DNA from 2 places in the Gottfriedia sp. ABJ_BB2_2 genome. Region 1 is predicted to be linked to the other one. Evidence: riboswitches for the same ligand, from Rfam matches in the RefSeq annotation. Region 1 holds a riboswitch; the other holds the start of a gene.
What was found. Region 1 has a riboswitch for S-adenosylmethionine ahead of fbpA (Fur-regulated basic protein FbpA). Riboswitches for the same ligand answer to the same signal wherever they lie in the genome.

Region 1 (15,651 bases):
TACTAGCGAATGCGATTAAAATTTTTGACATGTGTATTCTCCCCTTACATTCAATTTTATTATTTAAATAGTCTGTGCAAATGCTTCCATCATTTTCGTTTTCATTTCTTTTAACAAACGAAGTTCATTTGCATTAGAAATAAATGCTTCTCTATTATTTTGATCAAGTGCCTCGTTAACTTTAAATTGTAAGTGATTTAGCTTTAGGTCTATATCCCAGGCTGAACAAATACTTCCATTTGAATGTAATGAATCCAAATCTTCTACATGAATATAAAACTCAAATTCATCATTGTTCTCTACTAAATAATGCCATCCTAAGCAATCTACATATTTACGTTCATTTGTAATTGTCCAAATATCCCCTTCATGAAACTCTATTTTATGTTGATGTTTTTGACCAGGACAACAGCACGTTACTTCCTGTTGAAATGTTTCAAGTATCATAAAAGTTTTATCCATAATTGTACTCCTTTGCTTATCTATACTTTTTTTACATTCCTATATTGGTTTGTTATAAAGATTCCTATTTATATCCTAACTTTCTAAAAAAGATAATCCTCAATCAGTTGAAACTGATAATCATTTTCATTTATTATGATATATGATAATGATTATCATTGTCAATTTAATTTTTAAACAATTTTATTGTAAATGTCCAAATAAAAAAGAACCTATAGACAGGCTCCCACAGTACTTTCATAGACCATCTTCAATTAGATGAATTTTTCAACTGAATATTATCTCCTTTGTCTCGAACCACCAAAAAATAACAAAATAATGACGAGACATGTAATTCCAACAATTATAAACGGCATTAGTCCAGAACTATATACCATATAGATTTTAATATGACGAATAGCATTTACGATGATAAAAACGATTAAAAAAAGAACTAAGAAAAAGATCAGAGCCGTATTTTTTTTCTTTCTCAATTTACCAGCCCCCTTAAAAAACAAATTCAATTGTCTTCTCAAATATGAAAATAAAGGAGTTTAGTAAACTTTATTAAATATGACTTGTATACATTCGAACATTTCAATTTTTGTTTAGACAGTTTATTGATACGTTAGATCAGAATTAAGACCTTTACAGAACAATTATTAAGTGAAAAGAAGCCTGTAGTCTTTTTCATATTTTCAAAGACTTGTCCTAAGAGAATATTTAAAGGATAGTTACACATGACTGTACTAACTATCCTACGTTTTTTTTATTCACAATATAAAAGTTTATTTTATTAAAGACAAATCTATTAATTCCGTAAAGCAATTATCTACAAATCCATTTCCATCCTTGGTTCGTCATCATCCATCCACATTGTTGACCCATGCCGCCACCTTGGCCCATGCCGCCACCTTGGCCCATACCTCCGCCTTGACCCATGCCTCCGCCTTGGCCCATACCTCCGCCTTGGCCCATGCCTCCGCCTTGGCCCATACCTCCGCCTTGGCCCATGCCTCCGCCTTGGCCCATACCTCCGCCTTGGCCCATACCTCCGCCCATTTGCGGACATTGTACGCCTAAATATTGTAAGCCGACCATATCATTTTTGTGAACCATATTGGCCATACCGTTTTCCATAATATTAACCATACCTGTAGCCGCATTTATTCCTAATAAGTTAAATGTATGTTCTCTTCCGCCCCAAAAAGATTTAAAGCAATGCCCTAGTCTTCCTAACTTAATTTGATCTTCAATTGTAGCTTGTGGAACTAAAGTTGGTGCTGTACCTACTCTATAATAATAATCATATAAACTACGGTAATATTCATATTCGTCATTGTTATAAAACAAATTAAAACCCTCCTTTAAGTTACATAACACTATATGAAATTATCTAAAAATGGTTATTAGTGGACAATTCATTTATTTGCCTATTTTGAAAACGCTTTATGATACTACGAAATAAAAACCACTTTTCAAAAAGTGGCCAAAGAATAACTATTTAACTTCTATCCTAACCCGTGCTTTACCAATAAATATCCTTCTTTATATGTGTAACTCCTCTTTATATGCTTTCCTTTTTATAGTCATTAAACGAATTTGAAAATAATTGATAATATAAACAAAAATTATAATTCATTTTAAATATTCAGTTAAATATAGAATATTAGGTGTCGATACAACTAATAATGACAGATAATAACAGATTTTTAGAATTCATATTTTGAGCTTGTTACTTACTTATTAAGGAGATGACACTTAGATGCGTAGACTTGCGGTAATTGTCGCTGTTATATTTCTTACATTATCAACTTTGCCAGAACAACCATCAGCTGTGACAAAAAAACTAATTCTTGGTTATTATACAAATAAACCTAGTTCAACGATTTCTTTTCAAACAAATCATAAATTTATGAATCAAATCGCCACTGATACTTATAAGTTTGACGCTACTGGTAAAGTCATGGGAACAGCACCAAAGGAGATTGTTGATCTTGCGAATTCTAAAAATGTCCAACCTTTTGCAGTCGTCTCGAACTTTGGGAAAACTGATTGGGATACTGCTCTTGCCCATAAAATTTTATCAAACACGGACATCCGAAAAAAATTTATCTCTAATTTATTGTCATTACTTCGAGCAAATCAATACAAAGGTGTCAATATAGACTTTGAAGCATTATCACCAAAGGACCGAGTTTTATTTAGTAAATTTATTCAAGCAGTATCAAAGAAGCTATCCGCAGAAGGTTATTTAACAATGGTATCTGTTCCAGCAAAAGTTAAGGATAATCCAAAAGATTCTTGGTCAGGAGCATACGACTTTAAAACACTAGGAAAATGCGCAAATTTTATTCAAATAATGACCTATGATGAAACAGGTTATTGGTGGAATCTCCCAGGTTCAGTAGCTAGTCTTCCATGGATCAATGCATCTCTAAAATACGCAGTAACCGTTATAAATCCGAAAAAAGTTTTAATGGGTATAGGTGCTTACGGAAATGATTGGAATATCACGAGTCATAAAATAACAGAAAATAGAAGAGTACCTTTAAGTGAAATTCCACAATTACTTGAGCGCACAGGAGCAACACCGATTAGAGACAAAGCATCTGCTTCTATGCATTTTAGTTATAAAGATCAAAAAGGTCACACCCACGAGGTTTGGTACGATGACGCTACAAGTATTTCAAAAAAAGCTCAGTATACAAATAAATATAATTTAGGTGGTATTTCTATTTTTGCGCTTGGAATGGAAGGACCAGATTTTTGGGGAGCAATTAATAGAGGACTACAGTAAAACCACCTTTTATAGGTGGTTTCAGACTACCCGCCCAAACGCTCGCTTTCTTCGTTGCTTCTCCTGCTTGCGGTGCTCATTACCGTCAAAGGTAACTCCGCTCTTCGCAAGACAAGCGTTTTCAGGTAGTCTGAATCTCTTAGTTTTTTTAATTTGACTATAAATGAACCACCTTTTTTAGGTAGCTTCATTTTTTCAATTATATATGATTAATGCCCTCATACTCATATTCACTTTATTAAAAATAAGTTTTTTAACAGATTAATGAACTTTATTGTGCTTTTTCTCATTCATTACTCGATTGTATTCTTCTTCTAACTCTGTTAGTGTTATTTCAAATAAATGAGAGGATTCTATTTTATATACTCCAACTTTTATCAGTTTATTAATTAGATCATTTTTTCGAGTTTCAACCAATTTTCTCAACATATTTTCCAATTCAATTCCTCCTTAGATTCAAAAATATTTACATCTATTCCAAATAAAAATTATACTTTTCACATAAGAATACTAGGTTTTACAATTATGCAGATCCATCCCCTTGTCCCTCCAGCTCTTTGGGTAAGAAATGATATATTTTTTTATTCAGGCATTAAATCCTTAACATAAATTAATAAAAAAATCCTCTTCTAAGATAGAAGAGGACTAAAAGCATTTCAACTCTTCTTATCTTTCAGGTATTACCCTGATGGAATTAGCACAGTGTTCAGGAACGAACCTGTTGCTGAGGTATCATAGGGCCAAGTCCCTCCACCTCTCTGGATAAGATTATTTTTATGTATTTATTAAATTTCCGACTGATTGAACCAAGATTAACCGATTTAAAAAATCGAGTCAACCCATTTAGTAAATGTTAGACTTTTCAGTTTTTTAAGACACAACATTTAATGTATTTTTCTAATTGATTTGTTGAAATCATTTATTCTTTTGGTTTAGTCATATTTTCTGGCCTAACGATTCGATCAAAATCTTCTTCTGAAAGGTATCCTGTTTTTAAGGCTGCTTCTTTTAGGGTCTTACCTTCCTCATATGCTAATTTGGCAATACTAGCTGCTTTTTCATAGCCAATGTGAGGATTTAGTGCAGTTACTAGCATAAGAGAATGATGTAAGTGCCTTTTAATGACTTCTAAATTTGCTTCTATCCCGCTCGCACAATGCTCGTTAAAGGAGTTCATCGCGTCTGAAAGTAGTCTAATCGACTGAAGAAAATTATAGATAATAACTGGTTTAAATACATTCAATTCGAAGTTTCCTTGACTCGCAGCAAACCCAATTGTCATATCATTTCCTACGATTTGAGTTACTACCATTGTCATTGCTTCAGATTGTGTTGGATTTACTTTGCCTGGCATGATTGAACTTCCAGGTTCATTTGAAGGAATCGTTATTTCACCAATTCCACTTCTCGGTCCACTTGCCATCCATCTGATATCGTTGGCAATTTTCATTAAATCGGTTGCCAAGGCTTTGAGCGCACCATGAGTATAGACCATTTCATCATGGCTTGTTAGTGCATGAAATTTATTCTTTGCTGATGTAAATTCATATCCAGTCAACAAACTAATTTCTTTCGCAACCATTTCCCCAAACATGGGATGTGCATTTAGTCCAGTTCCTACCGCAGTTCCACCAATAGCAAGTTCGCTCATAAATTTCATACTGTCCAATATCATTTGCTCATTTTTTTCAAGCATACGATGCCATCCACTAATTTCTTGCCCTAAAGTTAAAGGCGTTGCATCTTGTAAATGAGTGCGACCAATTTTAATAATATGCTGATATTCATCTACCTTTTGCATGAATGTATGTTTCAGGTCATTTAAGGTCGGAAGCAATTGTTTATTTAATTCAATGATAGCTGCTATATGCATTGCAGTTGGAAATGTATCATTTGAGCTTTGTGACTTATTCACATCATCATTCGGATGAATACTCTTTTTACTCCCAAGTGCCTCCAATAATTGATTTCCTCTATGTGCAATTACTTCATTTACATTCATATTTGTTTGCGTACCGCTACCAGTTTGCCAAACTACAAGGGGAAAATGATCATCTAGCTTCCCACTTAAAATTTCATTTACAGCTTCGATAATGGCATCGGCTATTTCATTATCCAATTTACCTAGTTCTTTATTTACCAATGCTGCACATTTTTTGATGATTGCTAATGCATGTATTAATTGAGCTGGCATCCTTTCAGTACCTATTTTAAAGTTTTGAAAGCTTCTTTGTGTCTGAGCTCCCCATAATTTATCTACTGGAACCTTAATCTCACCAATTGAATCTTTCTCAATTCTATACTTCAATCTCTGACCTCCTGACGAACAATCGATGACGAATCAAACTAATCAGATACCTACTTGAATCACCATCTTAGTTGCCTATTCTTCACATACTATTATTCTGCATTTAATAAATAAATATTATTTAAGGAAGAGTTGAATACCATTAGAAATAAAAATCCCATCAAGAGAGTTTGGACATAATTAGCTAGGTGTAATTTTGACGTTAAAGGGTAAAACTGATAAATAAGCTCCTTATTCAAAGAATTGACGGCTCCGAATACAATCGTTGTCGTTTGGTGGAGAAGTAGTTAAAATAAATTTTGTTTTCATAAAGTGAGTTGCTTCCTTAATCGAGACAAAACTACTAAATTTGATGTTAGTGAACTTACATTTTAAGCTTCTTCTGTTTGGGGTATTTCATAAGAAAGTAGGTATAAAACATGAGTGAAAACTTTTTTGCAAACTATAAAAAATTTGTTGTTCCACCTCAAGATCAACAAAAAGTTGAAAATGAAGCGTTTAACCCTAAGGATTATGCCTCTTACTATATACTGACACTTTCTCTGAATGACTCCCTTATTTCAAGCTGGCAAGAAGCTAAAGATTATGAAATAGATATTCATAAAAGTATTTTAAAAGTATTAAAAGAATTCAATGAAAAACAAAACGGCAATAAACACCTTAGGTTACTTGAGTTAGAGAATGATAACTCATATTTTGTCATTGCTTTGTCTTGTAAAAACGAAAATAATGAAACAAACGAAGAAATTTCAAACTACATAGAAAAGATGATTTCGACTCCTTTTTACATTGGGCAGAACTGGTACAGGCTTATTGGTCATAAGGGAAGGGTTGAGCGTAAAATCTTTCATATTACATTAAAGGAATATAGTATGTAAGGAATCAACAATGAACCATATGACTAGTTCTTAATCAAATGTAAAACCACCTTTGAAAGGTGGTTTTTTTTTCAAAATTTTAGCTTCCCACAAGTTAAATACAAGAAAGAAATTAAAAAAGGAAGTTATTTATTAATGTAAAATTTTTTTCATTTAGTTACTAAAGTGTTTTATATAATAGCGATTAAATTTGATTGAATACACCAGAATATAAATAATGAAAATTCCAAAGAACAAATTCATTAAAATCAACGAGAGATTCAAGTTAAAGAATTGAGTCAACACACCTACACCAATAACCGGAAAAATGAAACCAGAGTATGCACATATAAAGAATGCTGATATTGCTTTTGGACGTTCTTCTGGCTTCGGCAATTGGCTAGCAAATCTTAAAGTTACTTGAAATGTCCACCCGGCTCCAATTCCTTGGATGAATATACCTGCAAATAGCAAATATAAATTCGCTGTCTGACCAGAAAAAACAACAATCCATGATCCAAGTGCAAGAAACAGAATCCCTATACGCATCCGTGTAACGGGATTATGAGGCCAAGGAAAGAACTGCATTATGGCCCCCCCGCCTAAAAGCAACAATGTTAACAGCCCAGAAATAGAAAGATTAGAGGTTTGAATGACATTCTTGATAAATGCAGGTATAAGAGCAAATACAAGTCCGCCAAAGGTAAAAACTGTAAAGATAGGAAGCCCTATAAAAGACCAAAAATGGGAACGAATATCGTTTGGAACACCGAGCGTAAACTTAGTTTTAGCTGGTTTTTCTGCTTGAGAATCTTCGTGTTTCGGTAACATTTCCAATAATAGCAAGGAACTAAACAACATGAAGAGAAGAACCCAATACGGTAAACGAAGCTGCTGAAAATGCACATATTGCACTATTAAACCTGCAATAGCCGGTCCTAAACCAAAGCCTATTAAGACGGTAATTCCCGATAACTTGATAGCAGTGCCTATTTTTTTAGGTGGAGTATTTTTTATTAAAAATGCAACAGCAGTACCAGTAAAAGCGCCATAGGCAATGCCTTCCAATATCCTTGCTGCGTAAAGCATCCAAGCATCAAAACTAACAAGTAAAATCAAAGTCGAGACAATCGAAATCCATATACTGTAACGAACTACTCGTTTTAATCCCCAAAAAGTCCCACGTGAACTGACTATTAGTAAAGTAGGTATCAAAAATACAGCCTAAATGGCAAATAGGATGGTAACTTGAAAACTGTTTAGTTTATAAAACTGACTGTATAAAGGAAATAAAGAAGAAATAAATGTTGCTGCACATGACATCACAAGTATTACCCAAAGCATTCTTTTCATTTCAGCTTTCCCACCCCTTCAATAATTGAGTTTCACAAAATTTAAAGATATTTTATCCATCTTTTAAAATTAAAATTATATTATCGTAAATCAAGCAAATCTTGCTCAAACATTATTTAATCACTAAAAATCAGTAACTCTTTTTATTTACTAGTAGAAAAGTAAAGTAAACTCCCAAAAAACGTTTTCTCAAGATTTCTTTAAGAAATCGTTTAATTGGTTTATTACACCAGGTAGAATATCATCGCCTAAAACACGTCGGTATAATAACGCTCCTTTAATGCTAGATAATATCGTTACAGCTACCGTTTGTTTGTCATCAGTATTGTTTAGGATTTCTTCACTTTGGGCCTCTGCAACAAGTTCTGTCATGATCGATAATTCTAATCTACTGACTTCCTCAATTTTTTTTTGTACGACTTCAGGCAAAGAATTAAAATCCGTTTGTAATGAAGAAATTGGACAAATTTCAGAATACGTGAACCTTTCAGCCTGAAACTGAATGAACTTCATTAACTTCTTTTCCACTGAAACCGATGAATCAAATTCAAAGGATTTCAAGCTTTGAGCAAGACGTTCGGTAATCGCGATTCCTAAATCCTCTTTTTTTTCAAAATGATAATGAATACTTGCCTTAGTTACGCCGAGTTGTTTAGATATGTCATCATAACTGAACCCTACATACCCTTTTTGTTGTATTAACTTTATTGCTAAATCAATGATTTGTTTTTTTCTATTTTCCATAGTTTAGACGATTTTAAATTCCATAATAGAATTTAAAATCGTCTTTTTAAAGCTCCTTACGTTTCAGTCTTTTAGCCTCCTCCTTTTTTAAGAAAGGAGGCAGCCATTTTCAACTAAAATTATTAAACAACTTTTAATTCTACATCAACATTTCCTTTTATTGCTTTAGAATATGGACAATTTTGATGTGCCTCTTCAACTAATTCTCTAGCTACCTCTAAAGAAACTTCTGGGATATGGGCTTCCATTACAACACTTAGGAAGTAACCTGTTTCACCTTTCTGAATCGTTACATGTGAATTAAGTTCAGTTGTTCCAATTTTAATACGTTTTGTACGAGCAACTAAATTGATCGCTGATTCAAAGCAAGCTGCGTGACCGGCTGCAAATAGTTGTTCCGGATTTGTACCTGATCCACCTGAACCACCTAATGCTTTAGGCATTGATAAATTTAACTCTAAATTCCCATCAGATGAAGTAATTTTCCCTTCACGTCCACCAATAACTTTTACAGATCCTGTATACATTTAATTTTCCCCCTAATTTTTCATATTTTTTATCAATCATAAGACTGTTTGAGTTCGTTTTAAAAATTTTCCCTACACATTGTTAAACAACTTTTAATTCTACATCAACGTTTCCTTTTATTGCCTTAGAATATGGACAAATTTGATGTGCCTCTTCAACTAATTCTCTAGCTACCTCTATTGAAACTCCTGGGATGTGGGCTTCCATTACAACACTTAGGAAGTAACCTGTTTCACCTTTCTGAATCGTTACATGTGAATTAAGTTCAGTTGTTCCAATATTAATACGTTTTGTACGAGCAACTAAATTGATCGCTGATTCAAAGCAAGCTGCGTGACCGGCTGCAAATAGTTGTTCCGGATTTGTACCTGATCCACCTGAACCACCTAATGCCTTAGGCATTGATAAATTTAACTCTAAATTCCCATCAGATGAAGTAATTTTCCCTTCACGTCCACCAATAACTTTTACAGATCCTGTATACATTTAATTTTCCTCCAGTATTATCTTTATATTTTTTAAATCATTAGTCTGTTTGAGCCCGATATGAAATTAATTCAGCGTGTTTATATTGTTAGACATGATACCATTTGTTCAGAACTTGGAGTTCATCCTATTAAAGAATGAAAAGAGCATTATTTAGCCTCCAGAGCAGCTCCTTTCTGATATATATTTGTATTATGTCCTGTCATTATTAAGAAATACGGTTACTGCAATGACTATACTCCTTAATCTTACTTACTAGATGGTAAGTAAAATTTGAAACGTGTTCCATAAAGCCTGCAAAAATTTAGCAGAGGAGATTGAATAGATAACCTTATTGACTTTCTGATTTTCAATTCATATTATCTACTTCCTTTCTAAATATAAATTTATTGTAATAGAAATAGCTAATTTTCAACATCGAATAATAATAGGTAAAACTATAAAATAATCATGAGTTTTAATGTTACATTCCATGTGTTTCAAATCAACTCTAATAGATAATTCCTTGGTGAATTCTACTGTTGATTACCTGAAACATGTTCAATCTTTTGTAGTAGCAAATATGTTTAATGCCCACGTTACTAATTACGTGGGCATTTCTTTTGAATTCATTTCAACTTCATTTCCCTTTTTATACAAATCACTTAATAAACTATCTATGCGACTATATTTTTCAATATATGAATTCAATAATTTTTTAAAAATATTAGCGGCAGCTCCGATATGCTTTTGCTTATGATGGATGATTGTTACTTTTCTTTGAAGAATAGGGTTCATTCTTATTGCTCTTAACTGACCGTTATCCTCTAAATGGTAAAGTGTTCTTGATAGAATTGTAGCTCCTCTACCTTCCTTAACTAGACTTATGATTGATTTTGTATCGGTCGATTCAATAATTGGTTCTATTATAATGCCGTGATTTCCACAAATCGCATCAAACCATTTTCTAAAAAAATGATCACTAGGGTTTAATATTAATGGTATATCTTCAATTTCATTTAGTTCCACAATTTTTCTATTAGCTAATACATGTTCAGAATGTACAACAAGATAAAATTCCTCATCATATAAAGGAATCATAAATAATCCGTCATCATCTTTCGGCATGATTGTTAATGCTAAGTCAAATTCGTTTTGTTTTATTTTTTCAACAACGTCATCTAATACATAAAACTGTAGCTGTATTTGTGGATACATAGAGTGAAACTCAAGTAATGCCATTGATGCAATATGGCTTAAATCACCTGAAAGAGCACCAATTATTAACTTTCCTCTATTCAGTTTTTGTAATTCCTGCAATTGAGAATTAGCACTTTTGATAGTATTGAAAATTTTATGTGAGTGTTCTAGTAGTATCTTTCCTGCTTCAGTCAGTGCAATTTTCTTTCCTATTCTATCGAAAAGTCGTATACCAAGTTCGTCTTCTAAGGCTCTGATTTGATAGCTTAAGGTTGGCTGACCAACTCCTAATTTATCTGCAGTTTTTGTAAAATGCATTTCCTCGCAAATTGCCATAAAATATTCTAATTGTTTCAATTCCATGTTTTTCACCAACTTTGTCATTTTCATCATCTGATAGGTATTTGAAACAAGTACAACTAGTTCAATAAGAAATTACTATATGAGTTAAAGGTGCGTGTTAATAATTGACCGGCATATAAATGAATAAATAACCTTAAAACATTATGCATATTCTAGGTAAGCTAAGCTTTATATTAAGATTATTCTGACTTTATAACAATACAAGATTTTCGATTAGAATGATTTATATTTTCAATGGAAGGAAGATTGTAGATCCTTGTACAAAATTCTGTCCATACAATAAGTGTTCTAAGTAACTTTCCAATTAGATAAACAGATAATTTTAGCGGTTAAAAAACAAGACTGTATTTGAAAACAACACTAATCGAGAAAATCAATTTTTGTTTGTAACGAGATGATTTTCTAGTTCTTTTCTTGCTAGACTTCTTAATAATAGTTTTTAGATGTTTCAAAACTATAAATAAATGAGATTAAGTTGTAAATTTTCTGAAACATGTAATAACATAAATTTAATCGAATATTTATATTCTTTTGCTTTTTTAAATTAACGATTTGTCACAACTATCACAGTAAGTACTTAAAAAATTGACCGAATTTTCACCTAAGATAGGTATTACTTAAATGCTGACTTTTATTATTTCCGTTACAACGCCTTCTATTTAATTGTAAACAAAAAAAGCATCCAATTACTCTAATTGGATGCCTTTTAATATAAAACTACTTTAGCTGAAGGATAGATGTTTTTTTATCACATTCAAATAATTCCTTCTAATAAACAAGTAAAAACCGATTTGAAGGAGCAAGAAGATGCTCATAACGATAACCGCGGCTGAGCCGACCTCTAGATTTGAAAATATCCTTGGCAGAGCAGTTAATGCGACAGCTGAATGAATGGTAGCTACGATGTACGGTAACAAAAACAAGACCCCAATTTCAATCGATACAACTTTTTTCATTTCTTTAAACGTTACACCGATTTTATGCAATTGCTTATATTTCTGTTTATAGTTGTTCTTCTAAAATATGTTAATCGGCTTTTAGTATTTTAATTCGAATTGTTACTTTAGTACCTTTACCTATCATCGACTGAATTGTTACCCCATAACTTTCTCCATAGTAAAGTTTTATTCGTGTATCTACATTTGTTATTCCAACACCGCCAAGTTTAGATTTTTTATTTTTGTTAATAGAATTCAATTTGTTTGTATCAAATCCGATTCCATTATCTTGAATAAAAAATAAAATGTCCTCATTCTCTCTTTCTAAACGTATCGTTATTTTCCCATTTATATCGGATTCACGAATACCATGATAAATAGCATTTTCTACAATTGGCTGTAATAAAATTTTAGGAATCTTCACATTATTTAATACAGGATTATAGTCTATGAAATATGCTAATTTTTCTCCATATCTTTCTTTTTGAATAAATAAGTACTGTTCAACGTGTTCTATTTCATTTTGAATTGTTGTAAATTCATTTCCGCCACTCAATGAAAGTTGAAAAAATTTAGCGAGTGCTTTTGTAATAGAAATAACACGTTCTTTTTCTTCAAATTCTGCCATCCAGACAATTGTATCAAGTGTATTATATAAGAAATGTGGATTGATTTGACTATGAAGCAGACTTAATTCATGTAATCTAACATTTTTTTCTTTTTCTTCTATTTCGCTTAATAAATTCTTAATTTCTAAAACCATCTTGTGAAAATGATTCGACAAGCTATAGACTTCGACACTTCCATTTATATTTTCTGTGAAATCTATATTAAAGTCACCTTTTTCAACAACCTTCATCAAATGTTCAAGTCGGCGAATCGGTTTCGTAATGCGATTGGCGAGCAACGTCGAACTAGTAATAATAATTAAAAGCATCATAAGACCAACTAACATTATGGTGCTAATTAACTGAATTCTAAATTTGGTTAATTCATCTAAGAAACTTATTCCTATTATTAGCCAATCGGCATTTTTTAACTGATAGTGCTCTGTTAATACGTTTTTGCTCCTAGTATAGCCTTCTTTCATTTCTTTGATTTTTACTAAGTATCTTCGTTTCTTTTGATTCTCAAAATAAGTGGGATCTTTATGGTAAACAACTTGTTCTTTCGAATTTAAGATAAATGCAAACCCTTTTTTTCCTAAATTTAATTCATTTAAATAATCTTTAATGACCTTATATTCAATATCAATTAATAATACTCCTAAATGTTTATTATTTTCCCCTTTTATCTCACGGCTCATTGAAATTACCCAATTATCATTATTCTTTGGAAATTTCTGCATACGAATTGAGGAAAGGAATGGCTTTCTATCACTCCTTATTGCTGAAACATACCAAGACTCTTTCATCATATTGGTATTGGAGTTTATATCCTTATATAATCCCCCTTCATTTGAAAGAACTTTACCATGTTTACTTACAATAAGAATCGATTTTATATATGAATCGGAGGATTTAACTACATTTAGGAAACGTAAAGCATTTATTTCACTTTCTCTATTTCCACTATTGATAAAATCTTTTATTTCATTGCTCTCTATTATTAAATCAGAAACATTTTTTAGTTTATCTAAATACATTTCGATATATGTTCCACTATTTTTAACAGCTGATTTAGTAGACTGAATAGACTCTTTTAATATTAAGTTTGAAACAAGATAATACAATAAACTACCAATAATCAATAATATAATTAAACTAATGATTATATAGTTATAAGCAATTTGTACTTTCAATCTTTTTCTTTTCATTTATCCTTGATTCTTTCCTTAAATTGATTTGGAGAAATTGCATATCTTTTTTTGAATGAAGTACTAAAGTAATTTGGGTCATCAAAACCGACTTTCGTACTAATTTCATATATTTTTAAATCGGAACTTAATAATAATATTTTTGCTGTTTCTAATCGTTCTCTTATGACATACTCTTTAAACGAAATTCCAAACAAATCTTTAAATAAACTACTACAATATCCAGTACTTATATTTAATTTTTTTGCTAAGATAGGTAATGAAAATGAAGGATCTGATGCATTCTCTTCTATTATTTTCATAATTTTATCTTTATAGTTATGTTCTCCTGTTATCTTATTCTTTTCTATAATTCCTTCTACAAGGGAATTCACTTCTTCTTTTTTCAATCTTAACTTTAACTTATTCACTAATTTAGATAAAAGCTCTTGAATATCACTTTTTGAAACGGGCTTTAAAATATAATCATCAATTCCAATTTTTAATGCAGTTACTGCGTATTCATAATAATCATAACCAGTTATAACTGCTATCAGTACATTTTCATTCATAGTTTTGATCTTGTCTGCAAACTCTAAACCATTAAGTTTTGGCATATTAATATCTAAAAGGACAATGTCCGGCCTATATTCATCAAATTGCTCTAATGCTTCAGATCCATTTGTCGCTTCATATACTTCCGAAATTGATAATTCTTCAAAGTTAACAAACTTTCGAATACCTTGTCGTATGATTGGCTCATCGTCTACAATTAGCAATTTATACATGCTTTCCTCCTTTTTAAGGGATAAGTTCATTTGCATTTCATTTATGCCATATCCAACCTAAATTGATTACTTTTATTAGTTTTTAACAAAATCGTTTAAATATCCATAATCTACTTTCTAATAGGAATCCGAAAAATCTATGAAGAAAATAAAAAAGAGACTATTATTGAATTAAATAGTCTCTTTTTATTTACGCTTTTTTAGGAAATGTTTTTTATTGCTACACTTTTAACAGTTTAGCTTTCTCACTCTTACTTGAAGTCATATTTATTAATAAGTTCCCCTCACTTGAAAGAACTCTATCCGTTATTCTTTCTTTATACTTATTTGGAGAAACTCCAATTCTTTTTTTAAAAGCAGTACTAAAATAATATGGATCCTCAAACCCGACTTTTTCACTAATTTCATATATTTTTAAATCTGTACTTAATAATAATATTTTTGCTGTTTCTAATCGTTCCGTAATTACATATTCTTTAAAAGAAATTCCAAATAATTTTTTAAACAAACTACTACTATATCCAATACTAATGTTTAATTCACTTGCTAAAAATGGTAATGAAAATGATGGGTCTGATACATTTTCATCTATTAATTTTATCATTATATTTTTATAACTATGTTCCCTTGTTATCGTATTCTTTTTCATTATTACTTCTACAAGTAAATTTACTTCTTCTTTTTTTAAACTTAATTTTAACTTGTTCACAAATTTACATAAAAGTTTTTGAATATCATCTTTTGAAACAGGCTTTAATATATAATCATCAATTCCAATTTTTAATGCAGTTACCGCATACTCGTAATAATCATAGCCCGTTATAACTGCTATCAATACATTTTCATTGATGTTCTTTATCTTTCTTCCTAACTCTAAGCCATTAAGTTTTGGCATATCAATATCTAATAAGACAATATCCGGTTTAAAATTATCAAACTTCATCAATGCTTCAGATCCATTTGAAGCTACATATACTTCCGAAATTGATAATTCTTCAAAGTTAACTAACCTTTGAATACCTTGTCGCATAATTGGTTCATCGTCAACAATTAGCAATTTATACATGCTTT
Region 2 (15,651 bases), on a different contig from region 1:
AAACATGTTAGAAGACATATAAGTCTAATAATAGTAATTTATAAAATATAACAACTTGAAAGTAAGCCAAGGGAGTTTTATACTACCTTGGCATTTTATTTTTAACTAGGTTTAATAAATAAAATGTTAGCAAAAGTTAGTTAGTTCTTCTTTTTCAAATTTTAAATAAGAAGGAATTGGAAAATGTATGCAGAAGTATACTGATATAAGAATTTTTGGGGAGAAAGTGATGTCAAATATAACTTGGTTCGCAATTGGGGCAATTTTGTTAAGTATTGTAGATTATTCAATGTTTCATATTGAAAGCAAAAGATGGAAATGGTTTAAGAAAAGAACAAGAATTCAAAAAGTTGGTTTATATTGTACTGTTTTTGTAGTGCTAATCGTACTTAATTATGTGAGTTCTTAATAAAGTAAAGGAACTTCTAAATTAAACTATTCAATATGGGATTATGGGACAATGCCAGAGTTCAATGTGAAGTGCTTAGATTCCCAATGATTACACTTTTTAAAACTTACAAATTTAAACATATCTTTAAAAATTATGAAGTTCCAAAAACAGTAACAAGTAAATTGCTTAGGAACTATTTGGAATTTCAATTATTTTCTTGAATTATTCTAGTGAAACTAAAGCGATACTTCAAAAGAAGGTCGCTTTTTTACTGAACTATAAAGTAATTTATTAAAAGAATTAAATCGAGAATCTTTGAAATAAATAAGTTTGATTTTACAATTTCTGAGGCGCAGTAGGAAGAGGTAATGTTAATGACAAAGTTTATGTATATTTTTTGTTTGATTGTATGGGGACTTAATTTTATTGCGGTAAAAATTCAAGGTACTCCAGTAAGCTTGGAATTATCCTTGACTTTTCGACTAGTTATCACAGCATTTTTATTTTTACTTCTTGTTTGGTTCATCCGCCCAAAAGGGAGACCGAAAAGAGAAGACATCCCGTTTGTTTTAGTGTTTGGTATATGTAACTTTGCTTTAAGCTATCTGTGCCTTTATTACGCTACAATATTAAGTTCTGCAGCAATCGTAACATTGGTATTTTCGTTAAAAGTGATTGTAACCCCGATTGCTCTTCGAATTTTTTTAAAAGAAAAATTACATTCCCGTGTTCTAATTGGAGGAATTCTAGGTGTAGTGGGAGTATGTATTCTCATATATCCGACATTGGAAAACTTTCAAGGGTTCCATGACATAAAAGGAATTATGTTCGCTGTCATAGGTACTCTCCTAACAGCGGTTGGTGACGCCAGCTCGGCAAGGAACGCAAATCGAAAGGTCGATCCAATCTATGCAAATGCTATTGGATTCACAGTTGGTAGTTTATTGATGGCGGCAATCGTATTGTTTAAAGGACAAGAAATTGTAATTCCAACATCTGTTACGTACTTATCTGCATTGCTATATTTAACTCTGGTTGCTTCTTTTGCTGCATGGTTATTCTATTTGAAGCTAGTAGAAAAAATTGGAGGAGCTCAAAGTGGCTATATGGTCGCCCTTTTCCCTGCAATTGGTGGAGTGGCCTCGGTTGTAATTGGTGAGTCTAATCCATCAGTGTATTTGTTTGCAGGTTGCCTTTTTTGCTGTATAGGTGCAGCAATTGCTTTAGGTTTTGGAACTGGAAATCGGAATATGAAGCTGCCTATACAGGGATAGCTATGGATTTTCTTTTGAAACCAATCCATATATAGTACAAAATGTGAGTTGAAAAGTGGAGTGTAAGGAGGTATATAGGATGGAAGAAATTCGTATTAGACTAAACGGGGGATTTCATAACGATGTGTTTTATATAGAGAAAAAAAGTGAAGTAGTAAGAATTTCTGATATTAAGAAAACAAAGAAAATGGTTATGCAAGAGTTGAAATGGATGTATTTCTTATATGAACAAGGAGTTCCTGTAGCGAAGCCAGGAATGTTTTTAGATACTGAAGATAATAGGGTCAGAGCATACTTTGACTATGTTAAGGGTGACAACATTGATGTGACAAACCAATTTCACTGGAATGTAAAAATATTTGAACAAATGGGTAGGATTTTGGGAAGAATGCATGCTTTATCTAAAGAGTTCAAAGTAGATGACATAGATCGACCGGTATGGACAGTCGAAAATCCAGATGTATTTAGTATTAGAGAAAGTTTAAGTCCATGGATAAGAGAGATTTACGACAAATTAATGGAAAGTCTATTTCCATATGAAATTTCTCGAGATACATTTGGAATAATTCATAATGATTTCCACCAAGGCAACTTAATTATCAATAGTGCAGGTATTTTAACTACGATTGACTTTGATGAATGCTCATTTAATTGGTTCGCACAGGATATTGCGGCACTATTCTATCACGCTAATTGGCAAAATAACTCTTACAATGGCTATAAAGACACATTTCCTTTGATGTTCATGTCCCATTTATTGGCGGGATATAGAGAAGAAAATCGAATTCATGATGATATGATTAAACAAATTCCTATTTTCTTGAAGCTGCGAGAGATATTTTTATATAAATTATTCATAGAGATTTGGAATAAGAATAATTTAAAAGAATGGCAGAAATATACCTTGTATGAATTAGAGAACAATATAAAGAATGCAATCCCATATGCTGGGATTAGTGATTTTTCTATTTTCCTTTAAAGGACAACTGAATTTAATTTGTAAAAAATAGCTGGTAATCATTTGATAAACCTCTATTTTATTAAAAGGACTAATTGACTGAAAAAAGAATAATAGAATTACGATATTATTTTATATGCAGGTGATCCAATAGCTTACCAGTTTGATATGTTATTTGATCGGAAAACTTACTTTGGGCATCCATTGGATACTTCTATATTATCAAATGAGGTTGAAGTATTTATTCCAAACTAGTATTCTTTTTTTAAATTTACACATGATTTAATAGGATAAGACACATGTAAGGTAGTTCACAAGGTCATTGTTTCATTTAACTAGAATATGAATATAATAATCAACAAAAATCTAAATAAGGTGGATCAAAAATGGATAAAAGAGTCCAATTCGACTTTGAAATCGATTTTACAAACGGTGGTGGATTACAAGGCCAGGATTTTCGTCTTGATATTAAAGAAAATGACATTTCTGACGAAGAGCTAGCAAAGTATATTGTTGAAGATATGAGATTACTAATGGTTGGCGAAGTTAGAATATTGAACAAAAAAATAATTAATGAAAAACATAAGCGAATCCTTACTGACGAGATATGAATTTAATATGAAGTATGATTAGAATGAGACTGTCTAAAAATGGCAGTCTTTTTCATTGCCATTTCTTAAGTCTCTTTTCTAAATTGTTTTTTTTATAGACCGAACATATGATCACCATTTATGGTAAAATATAATACAAAAGGAGTGTACTCTGAATGGAAAATATGATAAAAGTATCTGTACGTTCGCTAGTTGAGTATGCTCATAAAAGCGGAAGTATTGATGTAGGGTATCAAAATACTGTTTCATTAGTAGAAGGCACAAAAGCACATCAAAAAATTCAAAATTTATATAATGAATCAGATTGTAAAGAAAGAACAACTTCGGGAACAATTAAATATGAAGAATTTGAGTTTCAAATAGAAGGTCGTTGTGATGGTCTCTTATTTAGGGATGAAAAATATATAATAGAAGAAATTAAATCTACTGTAAAAGATGTTAACAAATATAATGAAAATTCTTATCCTGTTCATTGGGCTCAAGCGAAAGTTTACGGTTATTTAATTTGTGAAGAATTAAACCTTGAACAAATATCGATACAACTAACATATGTAAATATTCATACTGAAGAGAAAAAGAGGTTTTTATTAGCTTTTACCCAGCAAGAATTGTACGAGTTCGTTCAAAATGTGATCAAAATTTATTACCCGTTTGCTAAATGGAAGTATGATCACATCCAAAATCGGAACGATTCAATAAAAGAATTGAAATTTCCATTTCCATCTTTTAGAAATGGGCAAAGAAAGTTAGCAGGAGCCGTTTATCAATCAATTCAAGATGGAAATAATTTATTTGCGGTCGCTCCAACAGGAATTGGAAAAACAGTTTCAACTATTTTTCCAACGGTGAAATCAATTGGTGAAGCTACAACGAATCGCTTATTTTATTTAACATCTAAAACAATTACTCGTACGGTTGCGGAAGAAGCATTTGGACGAATGACAGAACAAGGTTTGTGCATGTCATGTACAACCCTAACTGCAAAAGATAAAATTTGTTTCAAAGAAGAAACAATTTGTGAGAAAGATTATTGTGAGTTTGCAAATGGCTATTACGATCGAATCAATGAAGCAGTGCTAGATATTTTATCTAATGAAAAATTGCTAAGTCGAGAGAAAATCGAAGCATATGCTAAAAAGCATACAGTATGTCCTTTTGAATATTCACTAGATTTAACAAATACAGCAGATGCAATTATTTGTGATGTGAATTATATTTTTGATCCAAGAGTATCACTAAAAAGATTATTTGATGAACATAAGCGAAATTCAGTTTTATTAATAGATGAGGCGCATAATCTTGTTGATCGTGCTAGAGAAATGTATTCTTCGAGTTTATATAAATCAAAATTTCTAGAATTAAAAAGACATTATAAAGGAATAAATAACTCAATAGTTGAGAGCGTTAGTCAAATCAATCAATATTTCATTACTCTCCGAAAAAAATGGCAAGATCAAAAAATGCCAGTCTGGGGTAAATTAGATGAAGAATTTGTGGATTTGGTAAGGGAGTTTGTAGAAGTCGCCGAATTAAGTCTACCAGACGAAGAGGATTCAGAACGTAAGCAATTGCTATTAGATACATATTTTGAATCCCAAAATTTTGTAAAGATTGCTAGTTATTATGATGAAAAATATGTTTCGTATTTAGAAATGTATAAAAGTGAAGTTCATATGAAATTATTTTGCATTGATCCATCAACAATCGTAAATGATGTGATTAAAAAATTTCATTCTACAATTTATTTTTCAGCAACATTAACACCTCTTCAATATTTTCAAGATATGCTTGGTGATATTGAACGCGACTATACCATTAAAATAGATTCACCATTTTTAAAAGAACAGTTAAAGGTCGAAGTAAATCCGATATCAACCAGATTTACTGATCGTTCTAAAACATTAGACGAATTAGTTTCATCTATATATGAAAATATTAGAGCTAAAAAAGGCAATTATTTAGTATTTTTTCCATCCTATCAATATTTGAGCCAAAGTGTTGAATTGTTTACTGAGAGGTATGGAGAAATAGACATAATTGTTCAAGAAAATGGGATGACAGAAGAGGAAAGAGAAGATTTTTTGCTTAAATTTGATCAAAATAATGCAGAAACGCTTGTGGGTTTTGCTGTTCTTGGCGGAATATTTTCTGAAGGTATTGATTTAAAAGGTGATCGTTTAAATGGGGTAGTAGTTGTTGGTGTAGGTTTGCCACAGCTTTGTTTAGAAAGAAATATTTTAAGAGATCATTTTAATGAAGTTGGTAAAAACGGTTATTATTATTCATATGTGTTTCCTGGGATGAATAAAGTAATGCAAGCAGGTGGACGTGTCATCCGTACTGAAAATGATGAAGGTACATTATTATTAATCGATGACCGATATCAAAGTATGCTTTATCAGAGCTTAATGCCAGATGAATGGAAATAAATAGGTAATAATGTATTAAAAAATAAAAAATTCAAATAATGATTGATAATTTTCAGATTTATTAATATACTTGTAATTATAAAATTAAATAATCTTATCAAGAGTGGTGGAGGGACTGGCCCGACGAAACCCGGCAACTCTAGTTTTATACTAGAAAGTGCTAAATCCTGCAGGTGTAAACCTGGAAGATAAGGACGATATGTTTATTTTGAGACATAACCACTTCTTATTTTTTAGGAAGTGGTTTTTTTATTTTGATAAATGGAGGATTACAATATGACAAATACGAATGTGGTTTCAAAATCGAAACAAAAATCAATTGAGACAGTTGCTGTTCATGGTAGTAAAGGATATGATCCATTAACAGGTGCAATCAGTTACCCAATTTATCAATCAGCAACTTTTAAACATGAGGGACTTCATCAATCAACGGGTTATGATTATGCTCGTTTACAAAACCCTACAAGAGAAGAAGTTGAAAATACTGTAGCAAAATTAGAAAATGCAGAATTTGGGGTAGCATTTTCTACAGGGAACGCTGCTGTCACTGCAGTTCTTAGTTTGTTTAAAAAAGGCGATCACGTAATTGTTTCAGATGACTTATATGGTGGTACATATCGATTATTCGAAGAAATTTATTCGCCTTATGGTATTGAGCATAATTTTGTTGATACAACAGAAATTGATAATATTCTAGACACTATTAAAGAAAACACAAAAGGTATTTTTATTGAAACGCCATCAAATCCAATGATGAAAGTAACTGATTTAAAACGAGTTGTAGAAATTGCAAAAGAAAGAAATATCGTTGTCATCGTTGATAATACTTTTTTAACGCCATATTTCTTTAGACCGATTGAATTAGGAGCAGATATTGTTGTTCATAGTGGTACGAAATATTTAGGTGGCCATAATGATACATTAGCAGGGTTTGTAGTGACGAATTCTGAGAAAACAAATGAAAAAATCCGCTTTTACCAAAAATCTACTGGCGCAACTTTAGCACCATTCGATTCATGGTTAATCTTAAGAGGAATTAAAACATTACATGTACGAATGGAATATTGTCAAAGAAATGCGATGATCCTTGCTGAGTTTCTAGAAAATCATCCAAATGTAACTGACGTATTTTACGTAGGACTTCCAAACCATAAAGGCTACTCAATTATTAAAGAACAAGCAAGCGGATTTGGCGCGATGATTTCATTTAAAGTAAAAAATGTAAGTATTGTAGAGAAAGTACTTAGTAGTGTAAAAGTTATTACATTTGCCGAAAGTTTAGGTGGGGTTGAGTCTCTAATTACCTACCCGCATACACAAACTCATTCAGAAATGCCTGAGGATTTTAAAAGAAAGCTTGGTCTAGATGACCATACATTAAGATTATCTGTTGGTATAGAACATATAGATGATTTACTAATTGATTTAGAGAATGCATTAGGTTGATGAGTATGAAATTTGGTACGAAATTAATTCATAATGGTAATGAAGTTGACCCTTATACTGGTGCATTAAGTATTCCAATTTATCAAGCATCAACTTTTCATCAACCCAATATTGAAAATTTAGGTAAATATGATTATGCAAGAAGTGGAAATCCGACGAGAGAAGCTTTAGAAAATACGATAGCTCAATTAGAAAACGGCGTTAGAGGTTTTGCTTTTTCATCAGGTATGGCAGCCATTTCCTCAGTTCTCTCTCTATTTTCAGCTGGAGATCATATCGTTATTTGTGAAGATGTCTACGGAGGAACGTTTCGGATTGCCACTAAGGTATTCAATCGATTTGGCATTGAGTTTACATTTGTAGATGCATCAGATACAAGTGAAATCGAAACAGCAATCAGGCCAAATACAAAAGGGCTATATTTAGAAACGCCTTCAAACCCTTTATTGAAAATTACAGATTTAAAAGAAGCAATTAAGATTGCGAAAAGAAATGATGTAATTGTCATTGTAGATAATAGTTTTCTGTCGCCTTATTTTCAAAAACCATTAGACTTGGGTGCGGATATCGTCGTTCATAGTGCGACTAAATTTATCGCAGGACATAGCGATGTAATTGGTGGTCTAGCAGTTGTGAACTCTGAAGAATTAGCAAGGGATTTATACACTATTCAAAATTCATTTGGAGCAGTCTTAGGTCCACAAGATTGTTGGCTAACATTAAGAGGTCTGAAAACATTAAAAGTTCGGATGGATGTATATGAACAAACTGCACAAAAATTAGCAAATTGGTTAATATCAAATGAATGTGTGGAAGAGGTGTACTATCCAGGACTGAAAGATCATCCGGGACACGATATACATTTTGAGCAAGCAAGTGGCGGAGGAGCGGTATTGTCATTTACATTAAAAACAGTTGATCAAACAATTCGTTTTTTAAAAAATGTAGAAAATGTAGCAGTAGCAGTGTCTCTAGGCGGTGTAGAAACGATTGTTTCTTATCCAGTAAAGATGTCTCATGCAGCAATTCCAAGGGATGTAAGAGAAAGACTTGGTGTAAAGGATACATTAATTCGTGTTTCAGTTGGTTTAGAGGATGTAGAGGATTTAATATCAAGTTTCCAAAAAGCATTAATATAAGGGAAGAAGTATGGGGTAATCAATATTCCATACTTTTTTTGATTTCTCAAATAATGGATGAAAACTTAATGAAAATTACTATTATAGATAAATTATTGTGTTGAAATTGTGTATTAACGAATATTTTGTAGTAGAAATTTAAAAATGTTCGTATTTTTACTTGAAACCGTTTCATAATGATGGTATTCTATTTTAGGTTGATCAGAACTTAACTTAAAATTTAAAAAACTCAGACCTTAAATGGGGGTATTAATATATGTATGATGTGATAGTAGTTGGCGCAGGTCCAGCAGGAGTATTTACTTGTTATGAATTAACGTTAAAAATGCCGAATGCAAAAATTTTATTAGTTGATAAAGGTCATGATATATACGCAAGACATTGTCCAATTCTACAAAAGAAAATAGAGAAATGTCCTCCAGCGGCAGGTAAAAAAGATTTTTCAGGTTGTTTACCAGCATGTTCAATCACAAATGGTTTTGGTGGAGCAGGAGCATACTCAGATGGTAAATTTAATATTACTAGTGAATTCGGTGGTTGGATGACTGACTACTTATCAGCTACTGATGTAGTAGATTTAATTAAATATGTAGATGATATTAACTTACAGCATGGTGCAACAGAAACAATTACAGACCCACTTACAGAAGAAGTAAGAGATATTGAAAGACGAGGTTACGCAGCAGGCTTAAAATTATTACGTGCTCAAGTTCGACACTTAGGTACAGAACAAAATCTTGAGATTTTGAAGAGCATATTTGAATACTTAAAAACGAAAATTGATATGAAATATAAAACAGAGGTTGAAGATTTAATCACTGTAAAAGAAGATGGATCTCATATTGTTAAGGGCATCAAATTAAAAAATGGTGAAGAAATCTCAGCTGAGAAAGTTGTCATTGTACCAGGTCGTGACGGATCAAAATGGTTAACAGAAGTAATGAAAAAACGTCGTCTAAAAATGACGACAAACCAAGTAGATATCGGAGTACGTGTTGAAACTTCTGATATTGTCATGGAAGAAATTAATAAGCATTTATATGAAGGTAAATTTGTATTCAATACATCAGTGGGTACAAAAGTAAGAACATTCTGTAGTAATCCTTCAGGTCATGTTGTAGTTGAAAACCACTCAGGTATTATGACAGCTAATGGTCATGCTTATAAAGATCCTAAGCTAGGAAGTCCGAATACAAACTTTGCACTTTTAGTATCTCACCAATTCTCAGAGCCATTTGATAAACCAAATGAATATGCGCACGAGGTTTCACGTTTAGCAAACATGCTTTCACATGGTGGCGTAATTGTTCAAAAATATGGAGATATTTTAAAAGGAAGACGTTCAACAGAAAAAAGAATTAAGGAAGGTTTCTTAGAGCCAACATTAAAAGAAGCTGTACCTGGTGATTTAGGTTTAGTCTTACCTTATAATACAATGAAAAGCTTAATTGAAATGGTTGAAGCCCTAAACCATGTAACTCCTGGTATTGCTTCAGAACATACATTATTTTATGGGGTTGAAGCGAAATTCTATTCAGCTCGTCCAAAATTAAATGAACACTTCGAGAGCGAAATTTCTGGTCTTTACTTAGGTGGAGACGGAGCGGGTATAACACGAGGTCTTGCACAAGCTAGTGCATGTGGCGTTTGGATTGCTCGTGATATCGTAAAGAAAGCAAGTGTAAAAGAAAAAGAATTGGTTACAGTTTAATAATCAATATTTGTAAAAACCTCTAATGCTTATTAACATTAGAGGTTTTTTGTGTATTTATAAATAATAAGAAAAAAAGAGAACTAACTATTTAAATATTTTATTTATCTTCTAATACGAATTTCTAGTTCTTGAAGTTTATTTGTTAAGTTATCTTCATTAATACTTAACTTTAAATCCTCAAAAGTATAATTTTCGAAATGAGGTATATCAATCATAATTGCTGACAATTCCTTACTAATAAAGGTTGAATCTTTACCTGCAATTAATTTCTTTTTGTAGCGATTAAATTTAGGGTCTAGGTTTTCCATATTTTCATATAGTTCTTCAACAGAACGATATTGTTGAATTAATGGAATCGCCGATTTTTCACCAACGCCAGGACATCCAGGAATATTATCACTTGAGTCACCTAATAATGCTTTTACATCAACCCATTGTTTAGGATGGATTCCATAATCATTGTTAAAATGCTCGATAGAATAAACGATTTCACCTGTTTTTTGGGCAATAATTTGAGATGTATGCTCATTTAATAGTTGTAGTAGGTCACGATCATTACTATAAATAAAACATTTATTTTGAATGGATTGACTCCAATTATTAGAAAGCGTACCGATTAAGTCATCTGCTTCATATGGTGACATTTCTAATTGGGCAATGCCAATTTCTTCTAATACAGTTTTTAACGTTAAAAATTGCTCAATAAGGGGTGTTGGTAGTTCTCCGCGAGTTGCTTTGTAAAAATCATACTTGATTCTACGATCAGTTTCTTCTCTTTTTACATCCCAAGTAATTGCCACATGGCTAACTTCATGTTCACGAATGAGACTAAATAATTTTGGAATAAAAACTCTTAATGCGTTTGTATAAACCCCATCTTTTGTTTTTGAAAGCTGGTCATCGCTTCTGCCATAAGATGTAGCAAAATAACCTCTACTTAACAAATTGAAACCATCAATTAATAATAAAGTATTATGATCCATTTTTTTATATCCACCTATAAATTTATATTTTCATATAAGAATCATAGCATATTACATCTTAAAAAAATAACATTCCGATTGATTTCATAAGATTAAATATATTTTATTAAAAAAATTGTAACAAAAATATTGAATTTTCTGTTTATAATTCGGTTAACTTTTACTATAATGGAGATTATATAAAATTTTGAATCTAATAAATTGCAAAGGGAAGGTAGTAAAATGGAAAAAGTAAAAAGTAACGTCAAAATCGAAGAAATTTTAGTAGCCTACAATACGTTAAAAGAGGTAACAAACAAAACTCCTTTGCAGATTAGTGACATGCTTAGTGAAAAATATGATAGTCATGTGTACTTAAAACGAGAAGATTTACAAATCATTCGATCATTTAAGCTTCGCGGTGCCTACTATAAAATTAGTAATTTAACCGAAGCTCAAAGACAAAATGGTGTTGTTTGTGCAAGTGCGGGGAATCATGCACAAGGAGTAGCTTATACGTGTAATCATCTTCAAGTACATGCAAAAATATTTATGCCAACAACAACACCAAATCAAAAAGTATCTCAAGTGAAATTCTTTGGTGGTCCTTTTGTAGAAGTAATTTTAGTGGGAGATACATTTGATATAGCGAATCAAAATGCTCAAGACTACTGTGATCAACATAACATGACATTTATTCATCCTTTTGATGATTTAGATGTCATTGCTGGTCAAGGAACAGTGGCAGTAGAAATATTAAATGAGATTGATCGACCAGTTGACTATTTATTTGTTGCAATAGGAGGCGGAGGATTAAGCGCCGGTGTTGGTACTTACATAAAAGGAATTAGTCCCACAACGAAAATCATTGGTGTTGAACCACTCGGAGCTGCGTCAATGGCAGAATCAATTTCTAATGGGCAAGTCGTAAAACTTCCAACAATTGAAAAATTTGTAGATGGTGCAGCTGTAGGGCAGGTTGGGTATCTGACTTATGAAATATGTAAGGAAGTACTAGATCAAGTTGTTGCCGTGCCTGAAGGAGAAATATGCACAACTATTTTAGAACTGTATAATAAAAATGCAATCATTGCAGAACCAGCAGGAGCACTTTCTGTAGCTGCGTTGGAGCTTTTTAAAGACGAAATAAAAGGAAAAAATGTAGTTTGTATTGTAAGTGGAGGAAACAATGATATTGATCGCCTACAAGAAATTAAAGAACGCTCACTAATTCATGAAGGCTTGAAGCATTACTTTATTATCAATTTCCCACAACGTTCTGGCGCATTACGTGAATTTCTTGATCAAGTGTTAGGACCAAATGATGACATTACTAGATTTGAATACACAAAGAAGAATAATAAAGATAATGGTCCCGCGTTAGTTGGGATCGAGTTAGCAGCAAAATCTGATTATGCAGCATTATTAGAACGAATGAATTTACATGGTATTCAATTCATGGAAATTAATAATAATCCTACTTTATTTAATTTACTAATATAATATTTTCTAAAGAAGCTGAATGGAAAACCGTTCAGCTTTTTGTATGCGTTAATAATCTTAATGTTCAGAATAAAATATAAATTGTTCGGAAATTTCAGTTGATTAACCCATGAAAAACTAAAAATAGAAAAAATGTTAATTTATTTCTTATAAATTTAGACAAAAGTATTCCTAATGTTAGTTGTCCGATTTATAATTGTAATCGGAACGCCTCGAGAAAACGGTTTACAAGTTGATTTTTATTTTAAGTTATACAGAAATTTGGAAAATAAATAAGCGCTTTATTCATTATTTTTTTATATTTAAATTAATTAAGTATAAAATAAACAAAAAAGAGGCTAATCCTAACCATTAAACTAAAAAATAAATGAATCAATTACGATGAAGGAGCTGGTAATATGTCAAGTAAGACATTGGAAGCATTTTTAACTCCACAATTACAAGAGTTAAAAGAGAAAGGGCTCTACAACGAGATTAACCCACTTCAAGGATCTAATGAATCGAAAATTAAAATTGAAGGCAAAACATTTATTAACTTATCATCAAACAATTATTTAGGCTTTGCAACTGAACCACGCTTAATAAAAGCTGCATTAGAAGCAACAGAAAAGTACGGCGTTGGAGCAGGTGCTGTTCGTACAATAAACGGTACGATGGATATTCATGATGAATTAGAAAAAACAATTGCTAAGTTTAAAAAAACAGAAGCAGCAATCGCATTCCAATCAGGATTTAATTGTAATATGGGTGCAATTTCAGCTGTAATGAGTAAAAAAGATGCAATCCTTTCTGATGAATTAAATCACGCTTCAATTATTGATGGTTGCCGACTTTCTGGTGCAAAAATTATTCGAGTAAAACACCAAGATATGGATGATTTACGTGAAAAAGCTAGAGAAGCGACTACAAGTGGACAATATGAAAAAGTAATGTACATAGCAGATGGTGTTTTTTCAATGGATGGAGATGTAGCAAATATTCCTGAAATCGTAAAAATCGCAGAAGAATTCGGTTTAATTACATATATAGATGATGCTCACGGTTCTGGTGTAATGGGAAATGGAGCAGGTACAGTAAAACATTTTGGATTATCAGATAAAATTGATTTCCAAATTGGTACACTATCAAAAGCAGTAGGTGTTGTTGGTGGATATGTTGCAGGGTCACAGCAATTAATTGACTGGTTAAAAGTTCGTGCTCGTCCGTTCTTATTCTCAACTTCATTAACACCTGCAGCAGCTGCGGCATGTATTGAAGCGATTAGAATTATGTCAGAAGAGCCTGAGACAATAGAAAAACTTTGGGAAAATGGGAATTATTTAAAAGAAGGTCTATCAAAACTTGGTTTTAATATTGGAGATTCTGAAACACCTATTACTCCATGTATAATCGGTGATGAAAACCTGACTCAAAAATTCTCAAAACGTTTATATGAAGAAGGCGTTTACGCAAAATCAATTGTTTTCCCGACAGTTCCACTTGGAACAGGTCGTATTCGTAATATGCCAACGGCAGCTCATACGAAAGAAATGCTTGATGAAGTATTAGCTATTTATGAAAAAGTTGGTCGCGAACTAAACGTAATTCAATAACATATACAATAATATTACTAGTTGTTTATCATAGTTAAAGGTGGAGTAAGTGAATGAAAAAGATATTAATTACAGGTTGTTTAGGCCAGATTGGTTCAGAATTAACCACCCGTCTAAGACAGGAGTACGGAATTGATAATGTAATCGCAACGGATATACGCCGTATTGAAGGTAGTCCGATTACTGAAACAGGACATTTTGAAATCTTAGATGTGATGGATCAAGATAAAATGTTAGAAATTGCTAAAAAATATGAGGTTGATACATTCATCCATTTAGCTGCATTATTATCTGCAGTAGCCGAAGCAAAGCCAAAATTAGCTTGGGACTTAAATATGGGTGGCTTAGTGAATGCATTGGAAGTATCAAGAGAATTAGGCCTAAAATTCTTTACACCTAGTTCAATCGGTGCATTCGGACCAAGTACACCTAAAGACCAAACACCACAAGATACAATCCAACGTCCAACTACTATGTATGGTGTAACAAAGGTAGCTGGAGAATTACTATGTGATTATTACTTTGAAAAATTCGGTGTAGATACGCGTGGGGTTAGATTCCCAGGATTAATATCTTATGATACAGTTCCTGGTGGCGGAACAACTGACTATGCTGTAGATATTTACTATGAAGCTTTAAAACAGAAAAAGTATACATCATTTATTTCTGCAGGAACATATATGGATATGATGTATATGCCTGATGCTATAGACGCTATTATTAAATTAATGGAAGCTGACCCGCAAAAATTAAAGCACCGAAATGCTTTTAATATTACGGCTATGTCATTTGAACCAACAGAAATTGCGGCTTCAATTCAAAAGAAAATACCTGATTTTACAATCGACTTTGATGTAGATCCTATTAGACAAGGTATTGCTAACTCTTGGCCAAATTCAATTGACTGTTCTGCTGCAAAAGAAGAATGGGGCTTTGATCCAAAATTTGATTTAGATAAAATGACTGAAGATATGTTAGAAAAATTAGCAGTGAAATTATCTGCAAACGAAGTAATTTCTTAATTAAATATGTTTGAAAAAAGAAGGAGAAACTGTTCTCCTTCTTTTTTTGTTTCGAATGGTTTGTCCGGTTTTGAAGCAAACTGTTTATATATGCTATTTTTTGGTAAAAAAGAAATGATGAAAAGGGTGTATTTCGTGTCGTCAATTTCAGAAAAAAATCTATCATTAACGATTAAAGATATTAAAAATGCACGAGAAGTTTTAAGGGATAATGTACGTGTGACTCCATTAGTAAAATCTTTTTATATGACTGCCAAAACTGGTGGAGAAGTGTACTTAAAATTAGAAAACATGCAATTAACAGGTTCATTTAAATTTCGCGGTGCTTATAACAAAATTAAAAATTTGAATATAGAAGAAAAAAAACATGGTATTATTGCTTGCTCCGCAGGAAACCACGCTCAAGGAATTGCTTTATCCTCTAAATTATTAAACGTGAAAAGTAAAATTGTCATGCCGGCAACAGCTCCAAGAGCAAAAGTTGAAGCTACACAAGGTTACGGTTCTAATATTGTTTTATTCGGTGAGACCTTCGATGACGCAAAAGAAGAGTGTGCAAGAATCAGAAGCAAAACGGGAGAAACATTCATACACCCATTTGATGACTTAT

Region 2: it holds a riboswitch for S-adenosylmethionine, as region 1 does, so the genes downstream of both, ACX6U0_RS03465 (trans-sulfuration enzyme family protein) here and fbpA (Fur-regulated basic protein FbpA) in region 1, are expected to answer to the same signal.

What each region holds. Positions count from the first base shown of each region.
Region 1 is NZ_JBVFKR010000002.1:491,585-507,235, forward strand. Features, by position in the region: gene ACX6U0_RS07405 (flavodoxin) at 1-31, opposite strand, end outside; gene ACX6U0_RS07410 (hypothetical protein) at 64-462, opposite strand; gene ACX6U0_RS07415 (hypothetical protein) at 741-935, opposite strand; gene ACX6U0_RS07420 (hypothetical protein) at 1,270-1,794, opposite strand; gene ACX6U0_RS07425 (glycosyl hydrolase family 18 protein) at 2,207-3,241, shown strand; gene fbpA (Fur-regulated basic protein FbpA) at 3,503-3,670, opposite strand; SAM riboswitch class I at 3,905-4,010, opposite strand; gene fumC (class II fumarate hydratase) at 4,161-5,549, opposite strand; gene ACX6U0_RS07440 (hypothetical protein) at 5,969-6,427, shown strand; gene ACX6U0_RS07445 (MFS transporter) at 6,581-7,621, opposite strand; gene ACX6U0_RS07450 (TetR/AcrR family transcriptional regulator) at 7,949-8,503, opposite strand; gene ACX6U0_RS07455 (organic hydroperoxide resistance protein) at 8,626-9,030, opposite strand; gene ACX6U0_RS07460 (organic hydroperoxide resistance protein) at 9,113-9,517, opposite strand; gene ACX6U0_RS07465 (LysR family transcriptional regulator) at 10,103-11,059, opposite strand; gene ACX6U0_RS07470 (hypothetical protein) at 11,782-12,045, opposite strand; gene ACX6U0_RS07475 (sensor histidine kinase) at 12,086-13,813, opposite strand; gene ACX6U0_RS07480 (response regulator transcription factor) at 13,810-14,580, opposite strand; gene ACX6U0_RS07485 (response regulator transcription factor) at 14,801-15,646, opposite strand.
Region 2 is NZ_JBVFKR010000001.1:649,390-665,040, reverse strand. Features, by position in the region: gene ACX6U0_RS03495 (GNAT family N-acetyltransferase) at 1-22, shown strand, start outside; gene ACX6U0_RS03490 (hypothetical protein) at 230-409, shown strand; gene ACX6U0_RS03485 (DMT family transporter) at 766-1,665, shown strand; gene ACX6U0_RS03480 (phosphotransferase enzyme family protein) at 1,745-2,644, shown strand; gene ACX6U0_RS03475 (cyclase) at 3,010-3,234, shown strand; gene ACX6U0_RS03470 (ATP-dependent DNA helicase) at 3,390-5,663, shown strand; SAM riboswitch class I at 5,755-5,858, shown strand; gene ACX6U0_RS03465 (trans-sulfuration enzyme family protein) at 5,940-7,109, shown strand; gene ACX6U0_RS03460 (trans-sulfuration enzyme family protein) at 7,115-8,248, shown strand; gene ACX6U0_RS03455 (NAD(P)/FAD-dependent oxidoreductase) at 8,505-9,959, shown strand; gene ACX6U0_RS03450 (5'-3' exonuclease) at 10,064-10,945, opposite strand; gene ilvA (threonine ammonia-lyase IlvA) at 11,168-12,427, shown strand; gene ACX6U0_RS03440 (glycine C-acetyltransferase) at 12,826-14,019, shown strand; gene ACX6U0_RS03435 (L-threonine 3-dehydrogenase) at 14,073-15,041, shown strand; gene tdcB (bifunctional threonine ammonia-lyase/L-serine ammonia-lyase TdcB) at 15,186-15,651, shown strand, end outside.